3 regions of the Citrobacter sp. MNAZ 1397 genome follow, and region 2 is predicted to be linked to each of the others. Evidence: predicted binding sites of a transcription regulator. Region 2 holds the regulator's gene; each other region holds the start of a gene.
The links. The regulator LexA, encoded in region 2, represses DNA repair genes until DNA is damaged. The targets are predictions, from matches to a motif close to TNCTGTATGTACATACAGNA.

Region 1 (6,388 bases), on a different contig from region 2:
TCATTTTCAATCAGTAATTGCCACTCGCGGGCGCTGTTCAGCGCCGCATCGTAGTGCGTGATGCGTCCTTTGCCGAGGCTTTTTGAGTGGTACATAGCAATATCAGCGCGGCGGAAAAGCTCAGTACTGGTGCACTCCACCAGTGTGCCGCTGGCAATACCAATACTGGCACCAATATGAATTGTTCGCTCGCCCACCTGAATCGGGTTATTCAAATACGCCAGCACACGCTCGGCAAATCTTGCAGTCTGCTCCTCTGCCCAGGGGCCGCCAATGGTCATGGCAAACTCATCTCCACCCATTCGCGCCAGCATCCCCTGTGCGGGTACTTTTTCCCGTAGCGTCTGGGCGATGGTTCGGATCAGGCGGTCGCCAACGTCATGTCCGTAAATGTCGTTCACATCCTTGAAGCCATCGAGATCGACAAAGGCGACACTCATCATACTGGTATCGCCCTGCGCAGCGAGTTTATCGAGATGTTCAATCAGACCGCGGCGATTCGGCAGATGGCTCAGCCAGTCGGTTAAGGCAATCCTGCGAGCAATTTTCTCCCCTTTCGCCAGCTTATACAGCCCGGCGCTGCTCAGGAGAATAAACAGGAGGATCAATCCCGATGCCAGCAGGGCGATTTGACGAATATTGGCAGAGGCCGCCTCGGCAGCCTCTGCGCCCGGCAAACGCGGCGACCAGTTTAGCCAGCCCAGCACTTCCCCCGCCGAACTTTCCAGCGGCACGGCGGATTCATCCTGCTTCTGTTCCGTAAACGCTAAATCAGCAATCTGAAATGTATCGCCCAACTCTTTAAGGATTTGTGTATTGAGGTGGCGGGTGATTACCAGATAACGCCGCGTATTATCATTAACCTGTAAATTCCCCACCATCGGGCGGATAAGGCCAATCCCTACAAACGCAATGCCGTTGCGGGTACGGGTAATCCCGGCATAAATTTCATTGCTGGATACCAGCGAGGCCGAATTATTACGAATGAGGGTTTGTAAACCCTTACCAAAAAAGTCGAGTGAATGCTCTGTAAACCTCGTGCTGTGAAACGATCCCCATAAGACGTTAAAATTTTCATCCAGGATAAAGGTACCGTCATAGAGATTATTGACTTTAAATCCCTCACCCCAGGTTTTGTAGAGCCATTGAGTGTCAAGCTGTGAGCGGTAGGCCTCCCGCACCGCATCATCCCAGACGGCGTTATCAATCACCAGCGAGCGCACACGATTCACCGAGGTCTGAATCGCCCCCTGTACCGACAGAGCGGTACGATGTTCATCAATTTCATTGGCTTTGCTACTGATAAGATGCAATGAAAGATAGAGCAGTGCGACGATGGAAAAAATAAGCCCAATGCCCGCCAGGAAGATCATGACGAACAGGGTTTTGGCATTCGGGATATTCCGCCAGCTAAATGGGTTCAACATACACTGCCTCCCTCTTAATCCTTAACAGGAAAAACAGCCGGTTGAGGACTTCCGTTAACTAAGCGTAATACAGTCGGTGGATTTCGCTGCCCCTGATAAGGGCAGCGATCACATCAGGCGAGTTTTATTAGTATCATACCCACAATCAGTAAGATAACCCCTGCCCAGCCTTTATTATTCAGGCGCTGGCCGAAGAGGATCCAGCCCGCCGCCAGAGTCGCAGCGATACCGAACCCGCCCCATAACGCATAGGCAACTGATAAATCTATACCTTTCACTGCCTGTGACAGCGCGGCAAAGGCGGCGAGCACTGCCGCCAACGAGCCAATTCCGTATAATTTATGACGAAAACCCGCTGATAATTTAAGGAAAATATTGCCGACGATCTCCAGGACAATAGCCGCCGCCAGCCAGGCACCATGAACCCACTCAAACTGTTGCATTGCGGCGCTCCTGCGGTGTGTTGACCGCTTTACGGGTACCCGATTTGATCAGCACAATCCCGGCAACCAGTGTCATCAGTCCGGCAATTTTCAGTGGGGAGAGCGCTTCATCAAACAACACAACGCTAAACAAGGTGATCAGTAAAATACCGATCCCCTCCCACAGCGCATAGGCCACGCCGAGAGCGATTTTTTTCACTGCGAATGATAATAAAATATATGACAGTGCAATCATCACCAGCATCAGAATAAAACCGGTGTGTCCGTCGGTCACACTTGCCCACTTCATTGATAATGTGCCGGTTATTTCAGCCACAATGGCCAGCGCTAATAATACCCAGTAAATCATCATGCTTCTCCTGCTTGAGAATATAATTGTGCAGGGTCCTTCCATAACGGAAAACCCAGGGGGTAAAAATGACAGTCGCGTGGTTTACGCGAGCCTAAGCAGGGAGGAAAAGACTATAGCGCCGAGCGCCAGTGTTGTTCGCCGGAAAGCAAAAGGGCAGAAGAAGTAAGACGGGAAAAGCCAGAGATGAACGTCCTGAACAAATTATCCATAAAATTACAATATCCGCACATTGCTTCTCATCGTGGCGGAGCGATTGTCCTCAGTAGTAAAACACGCTCTCTTTCTACCACAGAGCCTGTTTTTCCTCAAATTCTTTTCACTTCTTTACCCGCGGTTACCCGGCTTGTAGAAAGTTAATCGCAGCCGCCGCAGGAAAATATCTACGGCGGCGATACAGATTATGGTTCCGATTTCATTGCCAGTGCCCGGTCCTCGGCGAGTAAATTCCAGGATGCAATAAATAGCCCGGCAATCATGGGTCCCAGGACAAAACCGTTAATGCCAAAGAATTGCAGCCCGCCAAGCGTGGTCAGCAAAATTAAATAATCGGGCATTCGGGTATCTTTGCCGACTAATAATGGCCGCAGGATATTATCAGCCAGCCCCACCACCACAATAAAATAGAGCGACATCATAGTACCGGTGATAATTTCCCCGGTGGAGAAGAGAAAAATAGCCGCCGGGACCCAGATAAGCGCCGTGCCGACCGCCGGGATCAGCGACAGGAACGCCATCAGCGAACCCCACAACAAACTACCGTTAATGCCGGAAAACCAGAAACCAAAGCCCCCCAGCGCGCCCTGCACAATTGCCACCACCAGCGTCCCTTTTACCGTTGCCCGGGAGACGCTGGCAAATTTATGGAACAGGCGACGTTTAATTTTGTCCGTCAGTGGAATAGCCGTAAAGATTCTGCGTACCAGCCGGGAACCGTCCTTCAGTAAAAAGAACAGCAGATAGACCATCAGACAGAAACTGACGCTAATACTCAGCGTGTTTTTACCGATAATCACCGCGCTGCCAGCCAGATATCGCCCGGAGCTCAGCGCCACGCCGGATAATTTTTCGCGAATGGCCCCCACGGAGTCAAAGTCATTTTCACGCAAATATCCCTGTGCCCAGCCAGGCAGATAACTAATACTGTCAGTAAAGAGTTGCGGTAAGTCCGTGGCGTTATTTTGCAAGCGTTGATAGAGCGCATTAATTTCTGTAATCAGCGACGTGACAATAATCATCAATGGAATAAAAACTAACACACAGATAAGCAGTACGGTCAGTAGCGAGGCAATACCATCACGCCCCCGCAACCAGCCGGTTAATTTCACCCGTAACGGATAAAAAATAAGCGCCAGAATAACAGCCCAGATAATAGCGGCATAGTACGGCTGGATCAGGCTAAAAAATGCCACACTGACCAGCAACAACAGAACGATAAAAAAGAAATTATGAGTTTTCAATGCCGTCATCTTCGCCATCCAATGGTTAAACTGCCACTAAGTGTAGTGGCTGGCCCCCTGAATGTAAAAAACGACTGCCGCCGCGAAATAATACGTCACAGCCGAAATATCATCATTTCGCTTATTCGTCGCACAGTCCCGATGCTCAGGCAATGGTGGAAAATACCGGGATGCGCATTTTTTCAGCAAATAACAAAAATCCTTGTGCCATCAACCTCTTCACAAAAATCGCGCCCGGGCCGCTTGATCGATACGTTTTTTTGACGATACTGTATATAAACACAGTAATACATAAAAACAGTCACCATGGATGTATCAAAGGCGAAAGCCTCACTTTTACCAGGACGTCGACAGGTTTGTCAGGCAGCCTTGTGCCTGTCATTACGTGGGAGCAACATGCAATGACAACCAGCGCTTTTCCCAGCCCGGCAGCGGATTATATCGAAGGGGCGATCGATCTGGTGGCACATTTGATCAGCCATCCGTCAGCAACCTATGTGCTGCGCACCGCCAGCGATGCCATGTGCGGCGCGGCGATCCTGCCCGGATCGTTACTGTTAGTAGACAGCAGCCTGCAGCCGGTGGATGGCGATATCGTTGTAGCCCGCCTGCTGAGCGGTTTTACCGTCCGGCGACTGCGTCTCTCGCCGCCGCGACTGGTGGCGGAGAACGAAAACTATCGCACGGTATATATTGATGAAGAGGAAGGCGCACATATTGTCGGCGTCGTAACGACCATCATCACGACGCCCCGGCGCACCCTGCACGTTCGTGCGGCGAGCGTGCGGGCGTGAAGAGGGGCGCACGTTTTTGTGGGATATCCAAACAGGCCGCAAGGCCTTTAACCTGAGCGCCGATTTCGCCTGCGGCAGCCGGGGTAATGGCCGCCAGCCAGGAGTTATATAACGGTTTTTTAGCTGTGGAGGCTATGGCTGGACAATAGCGGTTTGCAGTTCAGGCTTTTCTTCCGGGTCAGCGTGAATACAACATCGCATCCAGGACGTATTTACGGCTCGGCCCCACGCTCAGATTGTCGCCCACGTTATTCATACGCCATCGTGAATTCCACCGCAGATTCCGCCGTGCCGGGAGTAACCTCTCCGGTGCGGATAAAGCGCGCTTTCATCGGGATAACATAGTCGCCGCCCAGCGAGGCGTTATAGCCCGTGTATTTCACTGCGGTATTAAACGGCACCAGCGTGTCGTTGGCATACAGTACCTGCACCCCCACCCCGCTTGCCGTGGAGCCGGTTCGCAGGGTGACGTGCTGGTTACTGGCGCCCGGGTTTACCAGGTTAATACCCGCGGCGGGTTTGAAGGTGTATTTCACCGCTGCCATATCTTTGCTGCATTTTTTGATTTCAAAGTTAAACGGCGTGGCGGCGCTGGTCGAGCCAACGGTCGTGAAATCCGGTTTACTGTGCTTTTTCAGGTCAACAAGAATATCGGGGGTTTCGCAGGATTTGACGGTAACGGGGACGTGGCCAGTGATGGTCAGTCGGCTCCACTCCACTCCCCCTTCAGTAGAATTTCTGGTGGTATTATTCCAGCCTTCAATCGTAAAATTCAAATCCAGAGCATCAGCCTCATCCCCGATCGGGCCGGTAACGTACAACTGAGCTTTGATAAGAAAGTGCTGTGCAGCTTCAAAAAAACCGTCTCCGAAACCATGGTGGTAGGAACCAAGATTATTCTTCACAACTATATTGGGGGGATAAACTTCGGTCCATACCATAATACCTATCCCAGAAATATTGGTATTATAAATACCGGGATAAGGAGACTCGGTCATAGGCGTACCATATCTTATCATTATGTAATTTATCTTAGGATTACATTTAAATTCTACAATTTCTCCGTTCGGAAAACTAATCACCGGCCCCAATTTTGTATTAGGCTGCTGGTTTCTTGCCACGGAAAGAGATGCAATTGTACTGTCAATAGAATAACTATAATCGTAGCGACTGTGCCCCGGCTTGAAGTTGCAGCCCGCATAACTTATAAAACTGAACAAACACGATGTAACGATAATTACTAGTCTAAGAATAACAATGAATTTATTCATATTGTTCTCCACTCCCCTGTGTAACATATAATTAATTCCCTTTAACCTGTGTACACGGCACTATGCCGGGCAAAACCACCATAATCACTGATGGTCGTGAAATAGACTTTCCCCGTTTCCGTGCCTTCCAGCGTAAAGGCTGCGCTGCCCTTTGCCGGGCACATGCCTTTGACTTCTTCATTGGGCCGATCTGTTGCGTAAAGACTGATGCGGGCCAGTGAAACGTTAAACGCCGACGGGTTTTCGCAGATGATTTTCATTGCGCCGGCCTCGCGGCTAAGCCGCCAGCGTAGCGTGTTAACCGCCCCGCCCGGCGTGCCCGGTAAGCCCGCCGGGCGGTAAAATACTTTCAGACGTGTGCGCACAGGAAAATGCACAAGATTCGGGTTCTTTGCGCCGCGCTCCGTTTTCGGTTGCACTTCCAGCACATTCAGCCACCACACCGATTCCCGGTCCTGTGGGACTTTGCCACCGGTAAAGCGGATGCGCAGCGACTGCCCTTTTTCGGCATTCAGGCGAAACACCGGCGGGGTGACAATAAACGGCACTTTGCCGGTTTCGGGGCGCAAATCAGGATTACCGTCATCCATCCACGCCTGCAACAAGCGCGGCCCGCTGGCATTATTGGTGAGCGCGAGCGTAAC
Region 2 (6,388 bases):
GCGAAATTATTCGCGATTTGCCACAAGGCTCAGCGCGTGTTCCAGCACCGCGACATCGGCCCCGGCTTTATGGGCATTCTCGCTCAGGTAGCGACGCCACTGGCGGGCTCCAGGTATCCCCTGAAACAGTCCCAACATATGGCGGGTGATATGCCCCAGGTACGTTCCCTGCTGCAATTCACGCTCAATGTAGGGATACATTGCCCGTACTACCGCTACCGGGTCCGCATCCACCACATCCGCGCCGAAAATTTCCCGATCAACGCGCGCCAGAATGCCCGGATTCTGATAGGCCTCACGCCCAACCATCACCCCATCCATGTGCGCGAGATGGGTTTTGGCCGCTTCCAGCGAGGTAATGCCGCCGTTGATCGACATCGTCAAATGCGGGAAATCGCGTTTAAGCTGGTAGACACGCGGATAATCCAGCGGGGGAATTTCACGGTTCTCTTTCGGGCTTAAACCAGAAAGCCAGGCTTTACGCGCGTGGATGATAAACATCTCACATTCGCCTTTGCCGGAAACCGTGCTGATAAAATCACAAAGAAATTCGTAGCTGTCCTGATCGTCAATGCCGATACGGGTTTTTACCGTCACCGGAATAGACACCACATCGCGCATCGCTTTCACACAATCGGCCACCAGTTGTGCATTGCCCATCAGGCAGGCGCCAAACATGCCGTTCTGCACACGATCGGATGGACACCCCACATTCAGGTTGATCTCATCATAACCGCGCTGCTCCGCCAGCTTCGCACAATGTGCAAGCTGTGCAGGATCACTACCACCGAGTTGCAATGCGACCGGATGCTCTTCCTCGCTGTATGCCAGATAGTCGCCTTTGCCATGAATAATGGCCCCAGTGGTGACCATCTCGGTATAGAGCAGCGTATGGCGTGAAAGCAGGCGCAGGAAATAGCGGCAATGGCGATCCGTCCAGTCGAGCATCGGCGCGATGGAGAAACGGTGAGCGGGATAGGCAGCAGACTGATTTTCTGGCGACATGGCGAATAAATGAGCTTTAGGTAAAAAAGGGGCGCTACTATAGCACAGAGAACCGCCGCCGGGCAGCGAGGACATTTGCCTGACCACAAAGAAAAACCGGAGGCGCAAGGCCTCCGGTTGTGCATCAGAATGTCATGCTCAACTGCGCACCGGCCCCCCAGGTTTTGTTCTCACCGACTAAACCCATTAGATCAACGTGCACACGGTTAAATGGCGCAAAACCGACACCGCCTGTGAAGACATTGCTTTCATCACCTTTCACATCAGCACGGTAGCCAGCACGCACCGCCAGCCAACTCAGAGGACGAACTTCCGCACCGACACCAACGAACTGCGAATTTTTCTCGCTCTTAAAGCCTTTGGTTTCCGTCAGATCACCGTCAGCGCTCAGTGTCAGCAGATCGTTATGCCACGCCGCTCCAGCGGTAACCAATGGACTGATCTGGTAGGTATCTTTGTAGTTTTTAACTTCGCCGGTTCTGCCATTGGTGATAAAAACATCTTTGGTGTCGATATTACGCGAGACCAGGTTTTGTCCACTCAGACCGAGGGTGACGTTATCTGTTAAATCCGCCGCCAGGCCAACATCAATGTTAAAGCCCGTGTCATCCTTGCGGTACTTACTGTTGTTCCATTCATTTTTGTCGTAATCATAAATCGACGTGGTGTAGTTATAGATCCACGACTTTTGCAGTTTTGGCGTAACGCCGACGGAAAGAGGAACGCCGCCCACGTCGAATTGATGCGCCATTGCGATACCAAAGTCCGTAATGATAGCCGCACGACCTGATGCCGTGGAGTTAAGATTTTTTGTGATCTCGTCCGAGCCATTAGGTGAGAGAACAGCGCCGAGGGCAACTCCCGTGGCGACGGTATCACTGTTCTGGATGCTACGAAGGTAGGTGATATCGTTTTGATCAATATTCGAACTCACACGGGCATGCGCATAGCCTTTAGTCACAAAGGCAACAGATAATACATCGTTAGGAATAGTGACAGCGATACCGGCCCCGGCATTCGCACTCGCGGTTTTGCCATCAAGATAATCAAGCGAATCCGCAAGATCTTTTGCCGCCATCTGGAACTGATCGACAGTCCCAACAGGGTTAAGCAGCACTTCGCGCAGGGTGAGATTATTAACTATGTCTTTGTAATAATCGATTTTATCACTGATATCATTAATTTCATCGCGCAGGTTGTCCTCATCGGTTATCTGTGCGCCAACGGTCGGTAAGATGACCGTAACATTGTCTTCCGGTTTCGCCTTTGCCAGCAACGCCGGGTTAATGAATGCACCACTGCCGTAATTTGCGGAGGCAACACCTGTCCCCCCCATTGCATCATTACGTGCCTCTGCCCAGGTATTTGCCGCTCCGGCTTGATTTGCCACGAAAAAGGAGACAGCGATAGCGACCACCGAAAGTTTAAGATTGTTTTTCACAGTTATGCGTCTCGTAATCAAATGAGTTTATGACCCTGCTAGTTGTGACATGGACAGGGTGGCTCTATTGCTGCGAATAACATCCAAAAAACATCCTATTTCTACGGAATGTAATAAAACGTTACAGAAGATGTTGTTATATGAAGTGACCATCAATATTTATAGAAGACACATGGGGATTGCGAAAGGTGAAGGCGCGGTCGCGATCTCGGCGTTTAGTACAGAACATGATAAAGTGGGGGCTTATGTCGCCATTTCATGAGAGAACGCCTATGGATAAGTCCACTTCGCAAGAGATGCTCGCGCAGGCCGAAAAACTGTGTGTGCAACGCAATGTGCGCCTGACTCCCCAGCGCCTCGAAGTGTTACGCCTGATGAGTCTGCAACAGGGGGCCATCAGCGCCTACGACCTGCTCGATCTCCTGCGTGAGGCAGAGCCTCAGGCCAAACCCCCTACTGTGTATCGCGCGCTGGATTTTCTGTTAGAACAAGGCTTTGTGCATAAAGTGGAGTCCACAAATAGCTATGTGCTTTGCCATCTTTTCGATCAACCGACGCACACCTCCGCGATGTTTATCTGCGATCGTTGCGGCGTGGTAAAAGAAGAGCAGGCGGAAGGCGTGGAAGATATTATGCACGCACTGGCGGCAAAACGCGGTTTTGCGCTGCGCCATAACGTCATTGAAGCACATGGATTATGCGCTGATTGCGCCGAGGTTGAAGCGTGCCGACATCCCGGCGAATGCCATCATGACCACACGATTCAGTTGAAAAAAAAATCGCGCTAGTCGCGATTTTTCTCTTTTAAACGGACAAATAAATTGAGGGTGGTACATCCGTGTACCGTTCGGGCAGGGTAGCCATTGGGGGTCTACACATTGAGGGGGATGTGAAGGCTACCAGCGGTAATCATTCCGCGTTTCCCAGTCCACGACTTCTTTTTCTGCCTGATCTTTGGCGTAGCCGTAACGTTCCTGAATTTTACCGACCAGTTGGTCACGTTTACCTTCGATGATGGTCATATCATCGTCAGTCAATTTACCCCACTGTTCCTTCGCTTTACCTTTGAACTGTTTCCAGTTGCCGCTGACTTCGTCTTTATTCATCATAATTTCCTCATCGTTGGTCATGAACAGCGTTATTCCTTTCGTTACGCTCTAAATATCCTGAACGTGATTATTATTGTAGTTAAGGATAGCGACCATGAATCTTTATTCGGAATTTTTAACCATCAGAAGGAAAATTGCCGGACAGATATGCAGACCAAACCTAAGCGAGATCAGGAGGATAAGGGAGAAGTTAAAGCTTTGTCAGGAAAGGAAAGCAACCGTGACAGCAGATCAGCCGCCACGGCTCAGAAAGGTATTACAGCCATTCACCATTGCGGATAACGCCAACCGCAAGGCCTTCAATGGTGAAGTTGTGCTCACGCAGGTTAACCACAATTGGGGAAAACTCACTGTTTTCAGGCAGTAACTGCACCGTATTACCCTGTTTTTTCAGGCGCTTGACCGTAACTTCATCGTCAATACGCGCAACAACAACCTGCCCGTTACGAACATCCTGAGTTTTATGGACAGCCAGCAGGTCGCCATCCATGATGCCGATATCTTTCATCGACATACCGCTTACGCGGAGCAGGAAGTCAGCGTTAGGTTTGAAGAGAGAAGGATCGACCTGATAGTGTCCCTCGATATGCTGTTGCGCCAGCAAAGGTTCGCCAGCAGCGACACGCCCGATAAGCGGCAGCCCGATATCCTCTTCTTCTTCAAGCAACAGACGAATACCACGAGACGCACCCGATACAATCTCAATAACGCCCTTACGCGCAAGCGCTTTCAGGTGTTCCTCTGCCGCGTTTGGGGAACGGAACCCCAACTGTTGCGCGATCTCCGCACGCGTCGGCGGCATACCTGTCTGGTTGATTCGATCGCGAATAAGATCGAACACCTCTTGCTGCCTGGCCGTTAAAGCTTTCATTCCGCCCCCTGGGTGTATATACAGTTATGCTGTGAGTATATACAGTTAAAGGTGATTTTGAAACCAAAATTAAGCAAAAAACGCGGACTTAACGCATTTCTGGAAGCCTTATCGAAAATAGCCCCACAGCAGAGAAACCCAGGTAAACAGTGCCAGAAGAATGGCCATTAATACTGCCGCAGACCCCATGTCCTTCGCACGTCCTGAGAGTTCATGAAATTCAGATCCAATACGGTCAACCACCGCTTCAATCGCACTATTGAGGATTTCCACTATCATCACCAGCACAACAGAACCAATCAACAGAACACGCGTAATCGCGTCAACATCCACAAACGACGCAATGATGATGGCAATAATGACCGCAACACCTTCCTGACGAAAAGCAGCTTCGTTAATCCACGCTGCGCGCACCCCTTTCCATGAATAGCCTGCCGCTTTAATGATGCGGGTAATTCCAGTGGTATTGTTGGCCATGAAAAACAACCTTTTTATGTAATGAACGTCAATGTCTATGTAAGCTTATAGAGGTAGAAAAGAAATTCTGCGGACTTTCTGATATTCTTGCCGCGCAATGGCATTATTAACCAGAGGCTTTACATCGTTTATGTCCGGCTGGCCACGAATTTACTACAAATTACTAAATTTACCATTAAGCGTCCTGGTAAAAAGCAAGTCTATCCCGGCGGAACCCGCCCAGGAATTAGGACTCGATACGTCACGCCCTATTATGTACGTTTTGCCTTATAATTCGAAGGCAGACTTGCTTACCTTGCGCGCTCAGTGTCTGGCACACGATTTGCCCGACCCCCTCGAACCGCTTGAAATCGACGGAGCGGAGCTGCCGCGTTATATCTTTATTCACGGCGGGCCGCGCGTCTTTACCTGGTACACGCCTAAAGAAGAGTCGATCAAGCTGTTCCATGACTATCTCGATCTGCACCGCAGCCATCCCGATCTGGATGTTCAGATGGTGCCTGTATCGATGATGTTCGGCCGTTCTCCAGGTCGCGAAAAGGGTGAAGTCAACCCGCCGCTGCGTATGCTAAACGGTATTCAGAAATTTTTCGCGATCTCATGGCTTGGCCGCGACAGCTTTGTGCGTTTCTCGCCGCCGGTTTCGCTGCGTCGTATGGCAACCGAGCACGGGACAGACAAAACCATTGCGCAAAAACTGGCACGCGTAGCGCGTATGCACTTCGCCCGCCAGCGCCTGGCCGCAGTGGGGCCGCGTTTGCCGGCCCGTCAGGACCTGTTTAATAAGCTGCTCTCCTCCAAAGCCATCGCCCGCGCCGTCGAAGACGAAGCGCGCAGCAAGAAAATCTCCCATGATAAAGCCCAACAAAACGCAATTGCGCTGATGGAAGAGATTGCGGCGAACTTCTCGTATGAGATGATCCGTCTGTCAGACCGTATCCTCGGCTTTACCTGGAACCGTCTGTATCAGGGCATTAATGTACATAACGCGGAACGTGTTCGTCAGCTCGCCCATGATGGTCATGAAATTGTCTATGTGCCCTGCCATCGCAGCCATATGGACTATTTGTTGCTCTCCTACGTGCTCTATCATCAGGGGCTGGTACCGCCGCATATCGCTGCCGGCATCAACCTGAACTTCTGGCCGGCGGGTCCCATTTTCCGTCGTCTGGGCGCGTTCTTTATTCGCCGTACTTTTAAAGGGAACAAGCTCTATTCGACGGTTTTCCGCGAGTATTTGGGTGAATTGTTTAACCGCGGCTATTCAGTGGAATACTTTGTGGAGGGTGGGCGTTCTCGTACCGGCCGTCTGTTGGATCCAAAGACCGGCACGCTCTCAATGACGATTCAGGCCATGCTTCGTGGGGGCACGCGTCCGATCACGCTGGTGCCCATCTACATTGGCTATGAGCACGTCATGGAAGTGGGCACCTACGCCAAAGAGCTGCGCGGCGCGACGAAAGAGAAAGAAGGTTTTGCCCAGAT
Region 3 (6,388 bases), on a different contig from region 2:
GCTTTAGTTTCACCGGGCTTGTTCAGCGCGGTGGGGGAACCGGGCCGCATAAAGACGGCTGGGGTATTACCTTTTACGAAGGCAAAGGCTGTCGTACGTTTAAAGACCCGCAACCCAGTTTTAACTCTCCGATTGCCCGTCTGGTTCAGGATTACCCAATCAAGTCCTGCTCGGTGGTGGCCCACATTCGTCAGGCGAACCGTGGCGAAGTGGCGCTGGAAAACACCCATCCTTTTACTCGCGAACTCTGGGGACGCAACTGGACTTACGCCCATAACGGGCAGTTAACCGGTTATAAGTCACTGGAGACAGGCAACTTCCGTCCCGTCGGGGAAACCGACAGCGAAAAAGCCTTCTGCTGGCTGCTGCACAAGCTTACCACGCGTTATCCGCGTACGCCGGGCAATATGGAAGCGGTATTTAAGTACATCGCAACGCTGGCGACTGAGCTGCGTGAGAAAGGTGTGTTTAATATGCTGTTGTCGGATGGACGCTACGTGATGGCGTTCTGCTCCACCAATCTGTTCTGCATTACCCGTCGGGCGCCGTTTGGTGTGGCAAAACTGCTGGATCAGGATGTGGAAATTGATTTTCAGCGGGAAACCACACCTGACGATGTGGTTACCGTGATTGCTACCCAGCCGCTAACGGGCAATGAAACCTGGCAAAAGATTATGCCAGGTGAATGGGCCTTATTTTGTCTCGGGGAGCGTATAGTTTGACGCCAGCTGCGGGTGAACAACTTCGTGGCTCAGCGGTTTGCTGACCACGTAGTTCCCGTCGATAACGGAGACCACAGGCGGTTTCTGCGTCTGCTGGAAGAAGTCATAACCCGGTTTTAACTGTTCCCAGAATTTCGCATAGGTCGAATATTTGTGGCGCTGCATATTCGCGTCGGTCATTCGGAACGGGTAGATGCTCAGCTGTACGCTTTCCTGACCAAACACCAGCGCTGCGGTAACAAACTGGAAAATCTCGTCAATTTGCGAATCGGTCATGGCATAGCAGCCAATAGAGACGCATGCGCCATGAATCATCAGGTATTTCCCTTCATAACCGTGAGCACGGTCATAGGCGTTAGGAAAACCAATATTGATGGCTTTATAAAAACGGCTGTCCGGTTTTAGCTGGCTGCGCTGAATGGAATAAAACCCTTCCGGGCTTTTGAAATCGCCCTGACGCTGTTTCGGCCCCAGGCCGCCGGAGTAGTTACAAATTTTGTAACTATTGAGGAGCTGGTATTGCTCGCCCATTTTGACGTAGAGATCAAGGGTTCGCTCTTCTTTGAAGATCTGGATGTATACCGGCGACCCCATCAACTGCTGCTTATATTCTTTGCTGATCGGCGTTGTTGAACCATTGCTGCTTAATAAGCTGGCAAACGAGACGCACGGCATCAGAAGCATCGCAAGAAAAAATGCGATTTTGCGCATACTGCTTGTTTCCTTGATAAAACGGTTACCACATTGCCAGGACGGCAAAAGAATCCCATAAATTCAGATTAATCTGGATTGGGTGCGCCCACAGTAGCATCACGGTAGTTTTTCGCAAGCCCGGATCGCTGAGTTTACAAATTAGTTTTTGGCAGCGATCCCCCTGTTAAATATTGTCTGATGAAAACCCCAGAAATAACAGCGATATTGGGCGTTTTTTTCACGACGAACTCACTTTTTTCCCCTCGCTTCTCATTTCGGGTAATAATGCTGTATACTTATCCAGTATCTGATAAGGTGAGCGTATGCGCAAAATCATACATGTCGATATGGACTGCTTTTTTGCCGCGGTGGAGATGCGTGATAACCCGGCACTGCGGGATATCCCTATCGCTATCGGCGGCAGCCGGGTTCAACGCGGCGTCATCAGCACGGCCAATTATCCGGCGCGCAAATACGGCGTACGCAGTGCTATGCCTACGGCAATGGCGTTGAAGCTGTGCCCACATCTCACCTTATTACCGGGTCGCTTTGAAGCCTACCGGGAAGCCTCTCACCAGATCCGCGAAATCTTTTCCCGTTATACAAGCCTGATTGAGCCCCTGTCGCTGGATGAAGCGTATCTGGATGTGACCGACAGCCCCCATTGCTACGGTTCGGCAACGCTCATGGCAGAAGAGATTCGCCGGACCATATTTCGGGAAACACAACTCACCGCCTCGGCCGGTATCGCGCCGGTGAAGTTTCTGGCGAAAATTGCCTCCGATCTGAACAAACCTGACGGGCAATATGTGATTGCGCCTGCGGATGTGCCTGCATTTTTACGTACGCTGCCGCTGAGCAAAATTCCAGGCGTGGGCAAGGTGTCAGCAGCAAAACTGGAAAAGCTCGGGCTACGTACTTGCGAAGATGTGCAGAACAGCGACCTGGCAATGTTGCTAAAACGCTTTGGTAAATTTGGCCGTGTGTTATGGGAGCGTAGCCAGGGCATTGATGAGCGGCATATCAGTAGCGACAGGCTACGTAAATCGGTGGGCGTAGAGCGAACGCTGATAGAGGACATTCATGAGTGGGAAGAGTGCGAAGCTATTATCAACCAACAACTCTATCCGGAACTGGAACGGCGGCTGTCGAAGATAAAACCCGATCTGCTTATTGCCCGACAGGGGGTTAAGCTCAAGTTTGCCGATTTCCAGCTCACTACCCAGGAACACGTCTGGCCACGCTTAAATAAAGACGATTTGCTGGCCACGGCGCGGAAAACCTGGAATGAGCGGCGCAGCGGGCGCGGCGTTCGTTTAGTGGGTTTGCATGTGACGCTGCTCGATCCACAATTAGAACGTCAGCTGGTACTGGGCCTGTAAATAAGGGTGAAAAATGACAGTACCGGAAAGACAGAAGGGAAATTGTCCGCACCATTCGGTGCGGACAGCACGACTTATTTCGCCGGAATGGCTTTCAGCAGCTCGGTCAGCAGTGTCCAGTAATGGCCCACGCTTTCGATATGTACCTGCTCGTCCGGAGAGTGCGGACCGGTGATGGTTGGCCCGATAGAAACCATGTCCATGTCCGGGTACGGTTTTTTGAACAGACCGCATTCCAGACCGGCGTGGATGATCTGGATGTTCGGCGTCTTGTTGAACAGACGCTGATAGGTTTCACGCACCAGATGCATCACCGGGGAGTTCGCATCCGGCTGCCAGCCAGGGTAGCCGCCTTTCGGTGCGGTTTTTGCGCCCGCCAGTTTGCCCAGCGACGCCAGCATGCTCACCACGTAATCTTTACCGCTGTCGATTAAGGAGCGGATCAGACAGATGATTTCAACGTTGTCGTCCTGCATGGTCACTACGCCAACGTTCAGGGAGGTTTCGACCACACCTTTGGCGACGTCGGAGTTGCGGATCACACCGTTCGGTGTGGCGTTCAGCAATTGAATGAAGCTATCGCGGGAAGCAGAGGTCAATGCCTGTTTGTCCGTGGAGACAGACTCCAGCAGTACAACCAGGTTTTTCTCTTTCATCGCCAGCTCGTTTTTCAGGATGTCCTGATACGTTGCTGCCAGCGTTTTCAGTTGTTCAGCCTTATCGGCCGGAACGGCGAAAGTCGCGAACGCTTCACGCGGGATAGCGTTGCGCAGGGTACCGCCGTTGAAATCGGTCAGACGCAGGTCCAGCTCAATCGCGTGGCCCGCCAGGAAGCGCGCCAGCAGCTTGTTGGCGTTACCGAGACCGAGATGGATATCGCCGCCGGAGTGGCCGCCTTTCAGCCCTTTCAGGGTCAGTTTGAACGTCTGGTAACCCGCAGGTACCGCTTCACGGGAGAGCGGCAGGGTAGTGATGAAATCAATACCACCAGCGCAACCCATGTAGATTTCGCCTTCTTCTTCTGAATCGGTGTTGATCAGAATATCTGCCTGCAACCAGCCAGCCTGCAAACCAAACGCGCCATCCATACCGGACTCTTCGGTCATGGTCAGCAGCACTTCCAGCGGCCCATGCTCAACGCTGTCATCTGCCAGCACTGCCAGCGCAGAAGCCATACCGATACCGTTATCTGCCCCCAGCGTGGTGCCGCGCGCTTTTACCCATTCGCCATCGATGTACGGCTGAATCGGGTCTTTAGTGAAGTCGTGTACGGTGTCGTTATTTTTCTGCGGCACCATGTCCAGGTGCGCCTGCAGCACAACCGGTTTGCGGTTTTCCATACCTGCCGTTGCCGGTTTGCGCAGCAGAATATTGCCAACCTGATCGCGTTCCGCATGTAAGCCTTTTTCTTTCGCCCAGCTCATGATGTGTGCGGCGAGTTCTTCTTCATGGTAAGACGGATGAGGGATTGAGCAAATCTTGGCAAAAATATCCCACAGCGGTTGTGGCGATAGTTGAGACAATTCAGACACGATGAGTCTCCTTTAAAAGGCCTGCCAGCATATTTTGCAGGTCCGAGGGTTAAACTACAGAACAATCACAAGGCCGGATTGCGAGATGGACTTGAGAATACCACTTTATTGTCTCTCTGTTAGTACGCGTCGCGTAAAAAGCGCCAGCAATGCCCGGTAACACTGGTTTTTAGCGCGACAGATCTCTATAATCTCGCGCAACCTATTTCCCCGTAGAACACTTTTTAAGCCGTAGATACACAGGCTGGGACACTTCACATGAGCGAAAAATACGTCGTCACCTGGGACATGTTGCAGATTCACGCACGCAAACTGGCAAACCGCCTGATGCCTTCTGAACAATGGAAAGGCATTATTGCCGTTAGCCGTGGTGGTCTGGTTCCGGGCGCATTACTGGCACGTGAATTGGGTATTCGCCATGTCGATACCGTTTGCATTTCCAGCTATGACCACGACAACCAGCGCGAAATGAAAATTATCAAACGCGCAGAAGGCGATGGTGAAGGTTTCATCGTTATTGATGATCTGGTCGATACCGGCGGTACCGCGGTGGCTATCCGCGAAATGTATCCAAAAGCGCACTTCGTCACCATTTTCGCTAAACCGGCTGGCCGTCCGCTGGTTGACGATTACGTGATTGACATCCCGCAGGATACCTGGATTGAACAACCCTGGGATATGGGCGTGGTCTTCGTTCCGCCTATCTCTGGTCGTTAATGCTTTCTTTATGATTATTTACAACGCCTGGCATCGCCGGGCGTTGTTTTTTTTCGCATCCGCCAGGTTACAATACCGTCATTGACGTATTCATGGAGGCTGCGCGTAATGCCACAAGCTAACCTCAGCGAAACCCTGTTCAAACCCCGTTTCAAGCACCCGGAAACCTCAACGCTGGTGCGTCGCCTTACCCATAATAAACTGCCGCCTATCGAATCCACCCTCGACGGCAACAATACGCCCCACTGGTATCGCATGATCAACCGATTAATGTGGATCTGGCGCGGCGTCGATCCGAAAGAGATCATGGACGTACAGGCGCGGATCGCCATGAGTACGGCGGAACATACCGACCCCGATCTTTACGATACGGTGGTGGGCTATCGCGGCGGCAACTGGATCTACGAATGGTCTACTCAGGCTATGCAGTGGCAGCAAAAAGCCAGCCAGGAGCAGGATACCACCCTCAGCGGCCAACACTGGCTGCACGCGTCAAACCTTTATAGCATCGCTGCTTATCCGCATATAAAAGGGGACGTGCTGGCAGAGCAGGCACAGGCGCTGGCGAATCGCGCCTATGAAGAGGCGGCGCAACGTCTGCCTGGTACAATGAAAGAGATGGAGTTTGCCATTCCCGGCGGTTCGCCGGTGATTGGCTTTTTACATATGCCCAAAGGGGAGGGCCCTTTTCCTACCGTCCTGATGTGCGGCGGGCTGGATGGTCTGCAAAGCGACTACTACAACCTGTATGAGCGCTATTTTGCACCGAAAGGCATCGCCATGCTGACGCTGGATATGCCTTCTGTGGGCTTCTCTTCAAAATGGAAATTGACCCAGGATTCGAGCCTGTTGCATCAACACGCGCTAAAAGCGCTGGCAAACATTCCATGGGTTGATCATACACGCGTGGCCGCGTTTGGTTTTCGCTTTGGTGCCAACGTGGCGGTGCGCCTTGGCTATCTGGAGTCCCCGCGCCTGAAAGCCGTAGCCTGTCTGGGGCCGGTCGTGCATGCGCTGCTGGCTAACCCTCTGCAACTGGGGCGTGTGCCGGAGATGTATATGGATGTGCTCGCCAGTCGGCTCGGCATGCATAATGCCTCGGACGAGTCACTTTATGTTGAGCTGAATCGGTACTCGCTAAAAACGCAGGGGTTGCTGGGGCGACGTTGCCCGACGCCGATGTTATCTGGCTTCTGGAGAAACGATCCGTTCAGCCCGGAAGAAGAGTCGCGTTTAATCACTTCGTCATCCGCCGACGGTAAATTACTGGAAATCCCGTTTAATCCGGTTTATCGCAATTTTGACAAGGCGCTGCGGGACATTACGGACTGGATCAATTATA

Region 1: a site for LexA is predicted at 3,947-3,966, ahead of umuD (translesion error-prone DNA polymerase V autoproteolytic subunit). Genes of this name have one in related genera too.
Region 3: a site for LexA is predicted at 1,702-1,721, ahead of dinB (DNA polymerase IV). Genes of this name have one in related genera too.

The regions. Positions count from the first base shown of each region.
Region 1 is NZ_JAKIVH010000001.1:1,221,706-1,228,093, reverse strand. It holds gene L2097_RS05665 (bifunctional diguanylate cyclase/phosphodiesterase) at 1-1,427, opposite strand, end outside; gene mdtI (multidrug/spermidine efflux SMR transporter subunit MdtI) at 1,541-1,870, opposite strand; gene mdtJ (multidrug/spermidine efflux SMR transporter subunit MdtJ) at 1,857-2,219, opposite strand; gene L2097_RS25870 (protein YdgV) at 2,333-2,431, opposite strand; gene L2097_RS05650 (AI-2E family transporter) at 2,621-3,688, opposite strand; gene umuD (translesion error-prone DNA polymerase V autoproteolytic subunit) at 4,051-4,473, shown strand; partial or broken gene L2097_RS05640 (DUF1304 family protein) at 4,487-4,659, shown strand; gene L2097_RS05635 (fimbrial protein) at 4,722-5,414, opposite strand; gene L2097_RS05630 (fimbrial biogenesis chaperone) at 5,786-6,388, opposite strand, start outside.
Region 2 is NZ_JAKIVH010000007.1:54,759-61,146, reverse strand. It holds gene dusA (tRNA dihydrouridine(20/20a) synthase DusA) at 7-1,005, opposite strand; gene L2097_RS23270 (conjugal transfer protein TraF) at 1,130-2,446, opposite strand; gene zur (zinc uptake transcriptional repressor Zur) at 2,719-3,234, shown strand; gene L2097_RS23260 (CsbD family protein) at 3,343-3,552, opposite strand; gene lexA (transcriptional repressor LexA) at 3,812-4,426, opposite strand; gene L2097_RS23250 (diacylglycerol kinase) at 4,535-4,903, opposite strand; gene plsB (glycerol-3-phosphate 1-O-acyltransferase PlsB) at 5,034-6,388, shown strand, end outside.
Region 3 is NZ_JAKIVH010000001.1:3,091,064-3,097,451, reverse strand. It holds gene L2097_RS14540 (class II glutamine amidotransferase) at 1-722, shown strand, start outside; gene dpaA (peptidoglycan meso-diaminopimelic acid protein amidase) at 693-1,433, opposite strand; gene dinB (DNA polymerase IV) at 1,739-2,797, shown strand; gene pepD (cytosol nonspecific dipeptidase) at 2,872-4,329, opposite strand; gene gpt (xanthine phosphoribosyltransferase) at 4,588-5,046, shown strand; gene frsA (esterase FrsA) at 5,155-6,388, shown strand, end outside.